4 regions of the Mesorhizobium sp. M0244 genome follow, and region 3 is predicted to be linked to each of the others. Evidence: predicted binding sites of a transcription regulator. Region 3 holds the regulator's gene; each other region holds the start of a gene.
The links. The regulator PhoB, encoded in region 3, activates phosphate uptake and scavenging genes when phosphate is short. The targets are predictions, from matches to a motif close to TGTCATNNANCTGTCAT.

Region 1: a site for PhoB is predicted at 1,985-2,001, ahead of NKJ08_RS15585 (LTA synthase family protein). Genes of this name have one in related genera too.
Region 2: a site for PhoB is predicted at 1,800-1,816, ahead of ppk2 (polyphosphate kinase 2). Genes of this name have one in related genera too.
Region 4: a site for PhoB is predicted at 1,586-1,602, ahead of NKJ08_RS06235 (alkaline phosphatase D family protein). Genes of this name have one in related genera too.

What each region holds. Positions count from the first base shown of each region.
Region 1 covers NZ_JAMYSE010000021.1:58,027-61,131, forward strand. The annotation lists gene NKJ08_RS15585 (LTA synthase family protein) at 19-1,944, opposite strand; gene fabD (ACP S-malonyltransferase) at 2,191-3,105, shown strand, end outside.
Region 2 covers NZ_JAMYSE010000039.1:26,596-29,700, reverse strand. The annotation lists gene NKJ08_RS21765 (DUF982 domain-containing protein) at 7-264, shown strand; gene NKJ08_RS21760 (hypothetical protein) at 316-474, opposite strand; gene NKJ08_RS21755 (aldo/keto reductase) at 597-1,640, opposite strand; gene ppk2 (polyphosphate kinase 2) at 1,910-2,830, shown strand; gene NKJ08_RS21745 (dihydrofolate reductase family protein) at 2,880-3,105, opposite strand, start outside.
Region 3 covers NZ_JAMYSE010000002.1:131,314-134,418, forward strand. The annotation lists gene pstB (phosphate ABC transporter ATP-binding protein PstB) at 1-387, shown strand, start outside; gene phoU (phosphate signaling complex protein PhoU) at 420-1,127, shown strand; gene phoB (phosphate regulon transcriptional regulator PhoB) at 1,144-1,833, shown strand; gene NKJ08_RS02960 (ROK family protein) at 1,843-3,087, opposite strand.
Region 4 covers NZ_JAMYSE010000005.1:61,748-64,852, reverse strand. The annotation lists gene NKJ08_RS06235 (alkaline phosphatase D family protein) at 1-1,513, opposite strand, end outside; gene NKJ08_RS06230 (MFS transporter) at 1,690-2,973, opposite strand; gene NKJ08_RS06225 (TetR/AcrR family transcriptional regulator) at 3,056-3,105, shown strand, end outside.

The sequences.
Region 1 (3,105 bases), on a different contig from region 3:
CCGTTCCGCCGCCGCTGCTCAACTCGTATGCGCAGCCACTTTGCCCGTGGTCTCGGGGAAGAAATCGGGCGCCGCATGGCGCTTGCCGAACATCATGTCGTATTGCAGCAGACGGAAGTCGCGGATTGCCGGGTCGATCTCTTTCTGACGCGACCAATCGGGGGTGGCGTCGCCCCCCGGTGCCAACAGCAAATTGCGGTCGATGACGCGGTAGCGCTCCCGCAACTGGCCGAGGAAGCCAGTGTAATAGGGATGGCTGATGCCGGCCGTCTTCAGGATATGGTAGGGCAGGAAGGCCGGGCTGACGGCGCCCAGATCCTCGGCCGGCCCGCTGCGGTTCGACCAGACGATCAGCGGCGTCTGGTGGTGCAGCAGCATCTGGTCGGCCGCCTCCTTGCGCGGCGCGACATTGTCCTTCAGGAAACCGGTCTCGACGTAGACCGGCCCAAGCGGCGGCAGATGGTCGCCGAAGAAGGCGATGACCGTCGGCCGCTCGCGTGTCTTCGCCCATTCGATCAGCCGCTCAAGGCCGCGGTCCGCATCGGAAGAGCCTTCGGCGTAGCTCAACAGCGATTCACGCGCCCATTGGCTGATCGGCGCCTGCACCTTGTGGGTCGGATTGTTATAGCGATACGGCTCATACGGTCCGTGGTTCTGCAGGCTGACGGCGAAAAAGAAGACCGGCTCGGCACTGGTATCGGCCTCGTGGATGATCTCGTCGGTCATCGCGGCGTCCGACGCGAGCGGTCCGCGTTTTTGCATGGGCGGCAGCGTCTCCTCGGACTTGAAGTCGTTGAAGCCGAAATCGGCATAGACGGCTCCCCGGTTCCAGAACCAGTTGGTGCCGGGATGGATGGCGCGTGTCCGGTAGCCCTGGCTTTTCAGGAAGGTGGCGAGCGAGGGGGTCGGTGTCCGCACATATTGCTGGTAGGGAATGCTGCCCGCCGGCAGGAAGGCGTTGGAAAAGCCGGTCAGGGCCTCGAACTCGATGTTGGCCGTCATGCCGCCGAATTCGGGCGAGAACATATAGCCCGAGCGCAGTGCCCGCACATTGGGGATCGGATCGGGCGTGATGGTGACGCCGGGCAGCTTGGTCGGATCCCAGAACGATTCGCTCATGACGACGATGATGTCGGGCTTCTCGGCAGGTATCGAGGCCGTCACCTGCGGTTTGCCGATCGCCGCGATCGCCTTGCCGGAATAGCCGGGCGGCGCCGAGACATGGGCCATCGGGACGTTCAGCGCGAAGGCGAGCGCAAAACCGTTCGAGGCATAGTTTTCCTTCTGGTCCCACATGATCGGGATGATCTGCAGCCGGTCGCGCGTCCACGAGAAAGTGGCATAGTCCATGATGGAGACGAAGAAGGCGATCAGCGGCACCGTCAGCGTCAGCCGGGCAAGGCGGCCCTTGTGGCTGAGCGACGGAACGCGGCGGCGCCATAGCCGCCAGCAATAGACGAGCAGCGACAGCCCGCCGACGATGCCGATCGCCAGGGCAATGGCGGTTCCCGGGCGATCGCGCACCAGGAGCGGCATCAGTGCCACGATCTGCCGGGAATAGAGGAAATCGGTCGGATAGAGCGGATCGCCGAGATAGAGCGACTTCTGGTGGCCGACGAACGCCAGCGACAACGTCAGCGGCGCGACGATCATCAGGCTCTGATGGCTGCGGCCAAGCACGGCGTCGAGGCCGATGAGGATCAGCGCAAAAATAATGATTGTGGTCCAGCCGGGTTTGAAGGGCTGCAGAAAGAAGTCGATGGTGCCGGCAAAGTTGCCGCGCACGATCAGTTCGATGGCGAACACCAGGATGGCCGCGGCCAGCAAGCTGATAAGGCCATAGCGGATGACAGGCCATTTGCGCGCCGGCAGATAGCCGGTGGATGGATCGCCTTCGAGAAACTGTGGCGCGGCCTCGGCTGCGCTGTTCTTGGTCTTTGCCACTTCAATAGTTCCCCGGCCCGCAACAAAAGCGTCACTCGACTGTCATCGAACTGTCACGCAAAGCTAGCGCCTGTGGCGGAAATAAGAAGAGCCAGCAAACAAATCGTGAGCGGTTTTCATCATGAGTGATCGCCAAAAAGCCTGCCGAAACAGGCACTCGGCCGACGTTGCGCGGTCGAGGTTGGACTTGACTTGGCCGCACGCCTTGCGTCACAGGCAACCAGAACCAGCAGCTGGGAGCCGCCGATGGCCATCGCATTCACCTTTCCGGGGCAGGGCAGCCAGGCTGTCGGCATGGGCAAGGACCTCGCCGACGCCTTTGTGGAATCGCTGCGGATCTTCGAGGAAGTCGACGATGCGCTCGGCGAAAATCTATCGAAGCTGATCTGGGAAGGTCCGGAAGAGACGCTGACGCTGACCGCCAACGCCCAGCCGGCGCTGATGGCGGTGTCGCTTGCCGCAGTTCGGGCGCTGGAGGCGCGCGGCTTCTCACTGGAAGATAAGGTCACCTATGTCGCCGGCCATTCGCTTGGCGAATATTCGGCACTTGCAGCCGCCGGTTTCGTTTCGGTCGCCGACGCCGCCCGGCTGTTGCGCATCCGCGGCAATGCCATGCAGGCGGCGGTACCGGCCGGAGAGGGCGCCATGGCGGCGATTATCGGGCTGGAACAGGCTGACGTCGAGGCGGCTTGCGCCGAGGCCGCCCACGGCGCGGCCAAAGATCCGGCGCACGCCTTGGTTTGCCAGATCGCCAATGACAATGGCGGCGGCCAGCTGGTGATCTCAGGCGCCAGGCCGGCGGTCGAACTGGCGGCGAAGCTATGCACGGAGAAGGGCGCAAAGCGGGCGCTGATGCTGCAGGTCTCGGCGCCCTTCCATTCGGCACTGATGAAGCCGGCGGCCGAGATCATGCGGGAGGCGCTGGCGGGAGTGCAGAAGAATGCGCCGGTCGTGCCGCTGGTCTCCAATGTTACGGTGATCCCGACGAGCGATCCGGACGAGATCGCCCGCCGCCTCGTCGAACAGGTGGTCGGGCGCGTGCGCTGGCGCGAAACGGTGGAGTGGTTCGGCGCGAATGGCGTTGCGACACTATATGAAGTGGGCGCCGGCAAGGTTCTGTCGGGGCTGGCGCGGCGCATCAACCGCGATATTGCCACCAGT
Region 2 (3,105 bases), on a different contig from region 3:
GCGGCGATGGAAAACAATCGATTTGACACACCCGTGACCGTCAAGGGCGCGGCGGGAAGCAACCAGCTCTTGCGTACGGCTCGCGAGGCTTCCGACTACCTCCTCAACAATTGGCCCGGCAAGCGCAGCCCCAAGCATCGCGAAGCGCTGCAGGCCTGTCACGATGCGCTGGCCGGCGACAAGCCGGCCATGAACGCAAGACGGGCCTTCATTGCCGCCGCCCGCGAAGTGAACGTCTTCGTCAGCGACAAGGCGCCCGCCTAAGGCATAGCGGGACTTGACCGAGATCCGGCCCGCCTGGCGGGCCGGATCTCATCACTCTGCCGTTTCGGTTTTGGTTTGGGACTCGCTTTCGTCCTCGGGCGTCGACCGTTCCTTGGCCGCGACTTTGGCAGCCTGCTTTTCCGCCTTCTTGGCAGCCTTCTGCCGGTCGCGTTCCTTGCGTTCCTGACCGTAGTTCGGTGCTCGCGCCATATCGTTTCCTTTCATTGTGCTTGGCCCTTGCCTAGGAGCATTGAGCCACAAATACAACACCGCAGGGCACGATCGGCTCCATATCTCAGCGCAGTTCCGGGAGTCCGGCTTCAGCCCGTTTTTCAGGCGCCGTCCCGGTCGAGAACCAGATCGGCCGGACCGAACCGGTCCTTCGCCGTGAACTGCTGGTGCCAGTAGGGATAGAGCACGGGTGGCCTGCTGACCGCGTCGAGGCGTGTGCGCTCCTCATCGGCAAGCACCAGGCTTGCAGCAGCGATATTGTCCTTGAAATGCGCTTCGGTTCGTCCGCCGATCACCAGCGAGCTGACAGCGGGCCGGCCGAGCAGCCAGGCAAGCGCCACCTGCGCCGCCGACACGCCATGGTTGTTGCCGACGTCGATCAGCACATCGACGATCCGCCACAGCCGGTCCTCGTCGCGGATCGGCGGTTCCGACCAGCCGCTGAGCTGGCGGGCGGTCGGCTGGTCGCGGCGGTATTTGCCGGACAGCAATCCGCCGGCGAGCGGGCTCCAGACCAGCACACCGAGCCCCTGGTCGACCGAGATCGGCAACAATTCATACTCGGCTTCGCGCGCTTCCAGCGTGTAATGGATTTGCTGGGTAACGAAGCGCGGCTGGTGCTGACGGTCGGCGATGCCGAGTCCCTTCATTACTTGCCAGCCCGAATAATTGGAACAGCCGACGTAGCGAACCTTGCCCTGCGTGACCAGAGTGTCTAGCGCGGCAATGGTTTCCTCGAGTGGTGTCAGGCCATCCCACTCGTGCAGGAAATAGATGTCGATGACATCGGTTCTGAGCCGCTTCAGGCTCCTCTCGCATTCGCGGATCAGATGGTAGCGCGACAGGCCTTCATCATTAGGGCCTTTGCCGATCCGCATGCGCGCCTTGGAGGCGATCAGCACGTCGCCTTTGCGCTTGCCGCCGAGCGCCTCGCCGATGATCTCTTCCGACAGCCCGTTCGAATAGACGTTGGCGGTGTCGATGACATTGATGCCGGTGTCGATGCAAAGGTCGATCATCCGGCGCGCCTCGTCGAGATCGGTCTTGCCGACCGCCGAAAACGCGCCGCCGCCGCCGAAGGTCATGGTGCCCATGGTCAGCGTCGAGACCTTCAGCCCGGAATGGCCGAGAGTGCGGTATTCCATGTCGTATCCTCACGATTTATTGGAAAAGGCCGCGCTTCAAGCGTCAGCCCTGAATGAACCGGGCATTTGTAGGACAATTCGTGCCGCTTGTCTCCCATGCTGCAGGGGCAAGATCGATCACATCTTGCGGATTGGACGCGCAGCCGGCGCAGGGTGGGCTGCAATAAAACCGTCATTGCCGGCCTATAGTAATTTCGGTTCGGCGCTTTGTTTTCCGGCCGCCCGGCCGGGCGGCAGAGCGTCTGGCGGCTGTAAGCGGAGCGGCGCAAATGACCGAGACAAAACAGAATTCCCCGGCCAGGGACTGGCTCGAAGCGGAACTCGCCGACACGCTCGACGAAGACTATGAGCTGGAAATCTCGGAGCCGGCGCTGTCGATGGAGATCGCCAAGATCTACAAGGATGCACATCCGCCATCGATCGACCGCCTGCAATATTTTCGCGATCTCATCACGCTGCAATCCGAATTGATCAAGCTGCAGTCCTGGGTCGCCTATCACAAGAAGAAGCTCGTCGTGGTCTTCGAGGGCCGCGACTCGGCGGGCAAGGGTGGCGTCATCAAGCGCATCACCCAGCGGCTCAATCCGCGTATCTGCCGCGTCGTAGCACTTCCGGCGCCGACCGAGCGGGAGAAGTCGCAATGGTATTTCCAGCGCTACGTTCCGCATCTGCCGGCCGGCGGCGAGATCGTGCTGTTCGACCGCTCCTGGTATAACCGCTCCGGCGTCGAGCGGGTGATGGGCTTTGCCCAGCCGGATCAGGCCGAGCAGTTCTTCCGCGACGTGCCGGATTTCGAACGCATGCTGGTCCGTTCCGGTGTCACGCTGGTCAAATACTGGTTCTCCATCACCGACGAGGAGCAGCAGATGCGCTTCCTAATGCGCATCCACGACCCGATGAAGCAGTGGAAACTGTCGCCGATGGACCTGCAGTCGCGCGTGCGCTGGGAACAGTACACCAAGGCCAAGGAAGAGACATTCGCCCGCACCAACATTCCCGAAGCCCCGTGGTTCATCGTCGAGGGCAACGACAAGAAGCGGGCACGGCTGAACTGTATCGACCATCTCCTCAAGCAAATGCCCTATGAAGAGGTGCCGCACGAGGAGATCACGCTACCGGAGCGCGTCTTCAATCCCGAATACGAGCGCCAGGTGCTGCCGCGCGAGCTGTATGTGCCGGAGAAATACTGAGTAAACGAGCGAGGAAGGCGCTGCCTCAGTGGCGGCGCCCTGCAACAAGCTAGGCGCGCTTGATGATGACGTGCGTTGCATTCGACGTCGCAACCTGGTCGCTGCACCGGTAGCCGAGCTTGAGCATGTCAATGCCGGCAAAAAGGTTCTCGCCTGAGCCGAGCAGCATTGGCGATATCGCCAGATGCATGTCGTCGATGAGCTTTTCCTGGAGATATTGCCGGATCGTGGCGACGCCACCGCCCAGCCGTACATCCTTGCCGTCAGCCGCTGCT
Region 3 (3,105 bases):
GTCGAACAGGCGTTGAAGCGTGCCGCGCTTTGGGGCGAGGTCAGGGACAAGCTCAACGCCAGCGGCTTGAGCCTCTCCGGCGGCCAGCAGCAGCGGCTCTGCATTGCCCGCACCGTGGCAGTGAAGCCGGAAGTCATTCTGCTCGACGAACCGGCCTCGGCCCTCGACCCGCTGTCGACCGCCAAGATCGAGGAACTGATCGACGAATTGCAAGCCGACTACACGATCGTCATCGTCACTCACAACATGCAGCAGGCGGCGCGCGTGTCGCGCCAGACTGCCTTCATGTATCTGGGTGAGCTGGTCGAGTTCGACCGGACCGAGAAGATCTTCACGTCGCCCCGCGAGAAGCGCACGCAGGACTACATCACCGGCCGCTTCGGCTGAGCGGTGCCGATCACGCAGACGAGGACAATATCATGGCCGAACATACAGTCGCGTCTTTCGACGAGGATCTCGAGCAGATCAGCAAGCTGATCCGCGACATGGCCGATCTCGCCGGTTCGATGGTCGGCGGGGCGACCAAGGCCCTGTTGAATTCCGACAATGCGCTGGCGCAGCGCGTTGTTTCGGACGACGCCATCATGGATGCGCGTCAACGCGAACTGGACGACCGCGCCATCACCCTGATCGCCAAGCGCCAGCCGATGGCCCACGATCTGCGCCATGTCGTCGGGGCGATCCGCATGGCCGGCGACCTCGAACGCATCGGCGACCTTGCCAAGAATATCGCCAAGCGTGTGAGTGCGGTCGGCCTCAGCGTCACGCCGCGCGACCTATCGCATTCCATCGATGCGATGGCGCAGCTGGTGCTCATCCAGGTGCAGGGCGTCATCGAGGAGTATGCTGCCGGCGATGCGGCCGCGCTGGCCAAGCTACGCGCCGCCGACGAGCGCATCGACGTCAAATACACGTCCGTGTTCCGCGAGCTGTTGACGTACATGATGGAAGACCCGCGCAACATCACCGCTTGCACGCATCTGCTGTTCTGCGCCAAGAATCTGGAGCGGATCGGCGACCATGTCACCAACATCGCCGAAAATGCGTATTATGTGCTGACCGGCGAGCAATTGCCTGTCAATCGTCCGAAGCAGGACGAAACGACAATGTCCGCACCGGTGACATGATGGGGGTGCCCAGCCGATGATCGCACCACGCATAATGGTGGTGGAGGACGAGGAGCCGTTGGGTGTGCTGCTCCGCTACAATCTCGAATCCGAAGGCTACCAGGTCGAGGTGGTGACACGCGGCGACGAAGCCGAGATCCGTTTGCAGGAGAATGTGCCCGATCTTCTGGTGCTCGACTGGATGATACCAGCGGTTTCCGGCATCGAGCTCTGCCGACGGTTGCGGGTGCGCCCCGAAACCGAGCGGCTGCCGATCATCATGCTGACCGCGCGCGGCGAGGAGAGCGACCGGGTGCGCGGTCTTTCGACCGGCGCCGACGACTATCTGGTCAAACCGTTTTCGACACCGGAATTCATGGCCAGGGTCAAGGCGCTGCTGCGCCGCGCCAAGCCGGAAGTGCTGTCCAGCGTGCTGAAGGTCGGCGACATCGTGCTCGATCGCGAATCGCACAGGGTCTATCGCAAGAAGAGCGAAATCCGGCTCGGGCCGACCGAATTCCGGCTGCTCGAATTCATGATGCGGCATCCCGGCCGCGTCTTCTCGCGCAGCCAGTTGCTCGATAATGTCTGGGGCGAGACGATCTACATCGACGAACGCACCGTCGACGTGCATGTCGGGCGGCTGCGCAAAGCCGTCAATAACGGCCGCATGCCGGATGTCATCCGCACCATCCGCGGTGCCGGCTATGCGATCAGGGAAGATTGACCTGCCTGGTCAGGCTACGTTCTTTCTGATGCCGGGCCTCATTTGCGCGCCCGGCGCGAAAATCTCCTGGTCGACGAAGCTTAACGCCCGCATCGCGCAGCCTTCGCGGATCAGCGGCAATTCGTTCGGCTCGGTGTCGAAGGAGATCGAGCTCGAATGCTGGCCACCGGCGGTCTGGGCGATGGCCTTGCGCAAGGCCGGCTCGATCAGATCGAAGGCGGCGGCACTGACGCCGACCATCGCGACCGGTGCTGGATCGATCAGCGCGAACAACGAGCCGAGACCGAAACCCAGCGCTTCGCCGGCCCTGCGGTAGGCCTCGCGTTCCGGCCCATCCTTCTCGCGGGCCCGGGCCGCCAACGCGCGCATGTCGGCGTCGCTGACGTCGGCGACCGGTTTGCTGTCTTCGCTCATCCCCGTAGCGTTGCGCCAGATGGCGTAATTGCCTGCATAGGCCTCGATGCAGCCGCGCCGCCCGCAACGGCAGAGCGCGCCGCCTGGACGATGGATCATGTGGCCAAACTCGCCGCCCGAGGAATGCGTGCCGGTGAACAGCTCGCCCTTCAGCACCAGCCCCATGCCGATGCCGTGCGAAAGCAGGATGGCGATGAAGTCGTCGCGATAGCGATCCGGATCGCGCCAGCGCAAAGCCACCGCCATCATATTGCAATCGTTCTCCACCGTGGCCGGGATGCCGAATTCGTCTTCCAGCATGTCGGCAAAGGCGATGTCCGTCTGCGGCGTGATCGGCGACCACAGCATGGCGCGTGCAGGGGAGTCGGTAATTCCCTGAATCGCCAGGGCGATGCGGGCGACACTGCGGACGTCAAGGTCTGGATCTTCCAGCCGGCGCCGGACGATGGCCATGCATTCGCGGATCAGCTCGTCGCGCGGCATGGTCAGCGTGTCCAGCCGGCGCTGTTCCTCGACGACCACCTGTCCCGCATAGTCGATGATGGCGGCCGACAGGAAATTCAGCGACAACACCACGGTCAGCACCGCCGCCGCTTCCGGGTTGAGGGCGAGGCCGACCTGCGGACGACCGCGTTTCAACGAAACGGGCTCGTTTGCCTTGCTCTCGGCGAGGATGCCTTCCCGTATCAGGTCGGAGGAGATCGCCGATATGGTCGAATGGCTGAGGCCGGTGGTTGCAGCGATCTCCGTACGCGACGGCTGGCTGGCCCGGCGCACCGCCGAGATCACCATCGCCCGGTTGCGCCGGCGCAAATCGTCATGGCGGATTCCGACCGACATCGTTTTGCTTTCCTCCCG
Region 4 (3,105 bases), on a different contig from region 3:
GCCGCACCGTCAACTGCTCAGTGGCGCCATCGATGTCGACGAGGCCGAAGAACTGCAGGCCGGCCGACGGCGGCAGGTTCTGACCCTGTTCGGCAGTCGGCGCCTTGATGAACTTCAGCTCCGGGCCGAAGGTCATGTCGAAATCATTAGGTCCGAACGTGCCGGAATGGATCGGACCCGAAACGAATTCCCAGAACGGATTGAAGTCCTGGAACTGCGCCTTGTCCGGATTGTAGTAATGCGCGGCTGTGTAATGCACGTCTGCGGTGAGCCAGACGGTATTACTGATGCCCGCGTTCTTTATATAGCGAAGGAGGTCGGCAATTTCCAGCTCGCGCCCCTTGGCCAGCCCATTGTCGCCATTGCTGACTGCCTCAGCCCCGACCTTCTTGGTGCCGTCGTTCCAGACGACGAGGCCGAGCGGCATGTCGGCGGCGATGATTTTCCAGGTTGCCTTGGAATTCGCCAGTCCGCGCTTCAGCCATTTCGTCTGCTGTTCGCCAAGGATGCGCGATTGCGGCGTCATCGTCTCCTGCATATTCGGACCATTGGGACCGCGATAGGAACGCATGTCGAGAAAGAACACGTCGAGCAGCGGCCCATAGGCGATCTTGCGATAGACGCGGCCGGGCTCCGACGGCTCGTAGCGGATCGTCGTCATTTCGTGGAAGGCGCGTGCAGCGCGTGCCGCCAGCACATGGATGGATTTTTCGGTGTAGCGGTCGTCGGCGGTCAGATCCTTCGAATCCGACCAGTTGTTCAGCACCTCATGATCGTCCCACTGGTAGAACGTCGGGCAGATGGCGTTCAGTGCGAGCACGTTCCTGTCCATCAAATTGTATTTCCACTGACCCCGGTATTCGTCCAGCGTCTCGGCAACCTTGCGCTTTTCATCGATGAGCACGGTGTTCTTCCACTTGCCGCCGCCGGGCAGGTCAACCTCGTCCTTCATCGCGCCGTCTGCATAGATCGTGTCGCCCGAATGCAGGAAGAAGTCGGGCGTATGCTTCCCGATCGTGGCATAGGTCTTCATGCCGGTGTCGTCGATGCCCCAGCCCTGGCCGGCGGTGTCGCCCGACCAGGCGAAACGAATGTCGCGCTTCGAGGCAGGTGCTGTGCGGAAACGGCCGACGATCGGCTCTGAAACGGCGTTGATGTCGGCAAGATCGGCCGCGACCATACGGTAGAAGATGTCCTGGTCGGAGGCGAGATCGGTAAGCAGCCGCTTCACCGTATAGTCGCTGGCCGGCGACGTATCGAGCGGCGCCAGGCGGACGGCATTGGCGAAGTTCTCCGTCGACGACACTTCGAACATGACGCGCGACGGCCGGTCCGTACGCGTCCAGACCATGCCGCTGGTGGCGTCGACGTCGCCGGACTGGATGCCATGGGTGAAGGCCGGGCGCTGATTGGCGCGCGAATAATAAGGAAGGGCGAGGCCCGACGCGCCGACCAGGCCAATGGCGCTGGCCGACGTGACGAAAGCGCGCCGCGTCATCGAAATCTTGTTCATGGCTGTCTCCTGGATGGCGTTGAATGTCGCCGCCAAGGTCCAGCCTCAATGTTTCATGCACATTTCGAAACGATGAAGGTTTCGTTACAACCAACAACGGGCGAACTGCCGATCGCCCTCCTTGTGGGGGAGATCGGCAGTTTAGCCCGACGGCACCTCTCCTGCGACGAATGCGCCTATGCCGCCTGTGGTTCCGGGTCGAACGCCGGGCGGCTGGTGTTGATCAGCAGCGAGATGCAGGCGGCGGCTATTGCAGTCATGCCGGCGATCAGGAAGGCAAGCTCGTAATTGCCTTGCAGCTCGCGCATGGTGCCGCCGAAAAAGGCGGCCGTTGCGGCGCCAACCTGATGGCCGGCGACGATCCAGCCGAAGACGATCGGCCCGCTGCGGTCGCCGAACGCCTCGTTGGAGAGCCTGAGCGTCGGCGGCACCGTGGCGATCCAGTCCAGTCCGTAAAACACCGCGAAGATGATCAGGCTGGTCGCCGAGAAGCCGGAATAGGGCAGATAGATCAGCGACAGGCCGCGAATGCCATAATAGACGCCGAGCAGCTTGCGCGGGTCGAAACGGTCGGTGAGCCAGCCCGACAGTGTCGTGCCGATAAGGTCGAAGATGCCCATCATCGACAGCAGGCCTGCGGCCTGCACTTCGCCGATGCCCATGTCGCCGCAAAAGGCGATCAGATGCGTGCCGACCAACCCGTTGGTGGTGAAACCGCAAACGAAGAAGGTGGCGAACAGGTACCAGAACACGCGCGTGCCGGCGGCGCGGCGCAGCGTGCTCAGCGTCTGGGTGAGGAAATTGCCTTGCGAGGCTGGCGGCACCGGCGGCACGTCGTCGGCCTCGGCACCGTAACGCACCATGCCGATCGAGGCCGGGCGCTCCGGCACCAGCATATAAACCAGCGGCACCAAGGCGGCGGTGGCCACGGCAATGGCAATGGCGACCGGCTTCCAGCCGCCCGACTGGGCAAGCGAGGCGAGTAGCGGCAGGAAGACCAGCAGCCCGGTGGCGCTCGACGCCGACATCAGTCCCATCACCAGGCCGCGATTGGTCTTGAACCAGCGGTTGACGATGGTTGCGCCGAGCACGGTAGCGACGGCGCCCGAGCTGATGCTGGAAAACACGCCCCAGGTGAGGAGCAGATGCCACGGCTTGGTCATCAGCAGGCTGAGCGCGGTCGATCCCGACATCAAAAGCAGCGCGGCAAGCAAGGTGCGGCGAAGCCCGATCCGCTCCATCAGCGCCGCGGCAAACGGCCCGGTCAGGCCATAGAGGAAGATGCCGGTGGCCGCGGCCAGCGAGACGACGTCGCGCCGCCAGCCGAAACTGTTCTCCAGCGGCAGCATCATGACCGCCGGCGCCGAACGCAGGCCGGCTGCGATCAGCAGGCAGAGGAAGATGACGGCGACCACGACGAAAGCGTAGCGCTGGCCAAACGGACGGGATTGAGCTATCATGTTACTGACCGGTACGTTGCAGGAGCGCGAAACATACGTACCGACCGGTAACATTGTCAACCAGCTAATCGGCACACCAGACATGAAAAGCATTGAACCAACGATCAAAACGAATGACGCACCGCCGCCTCG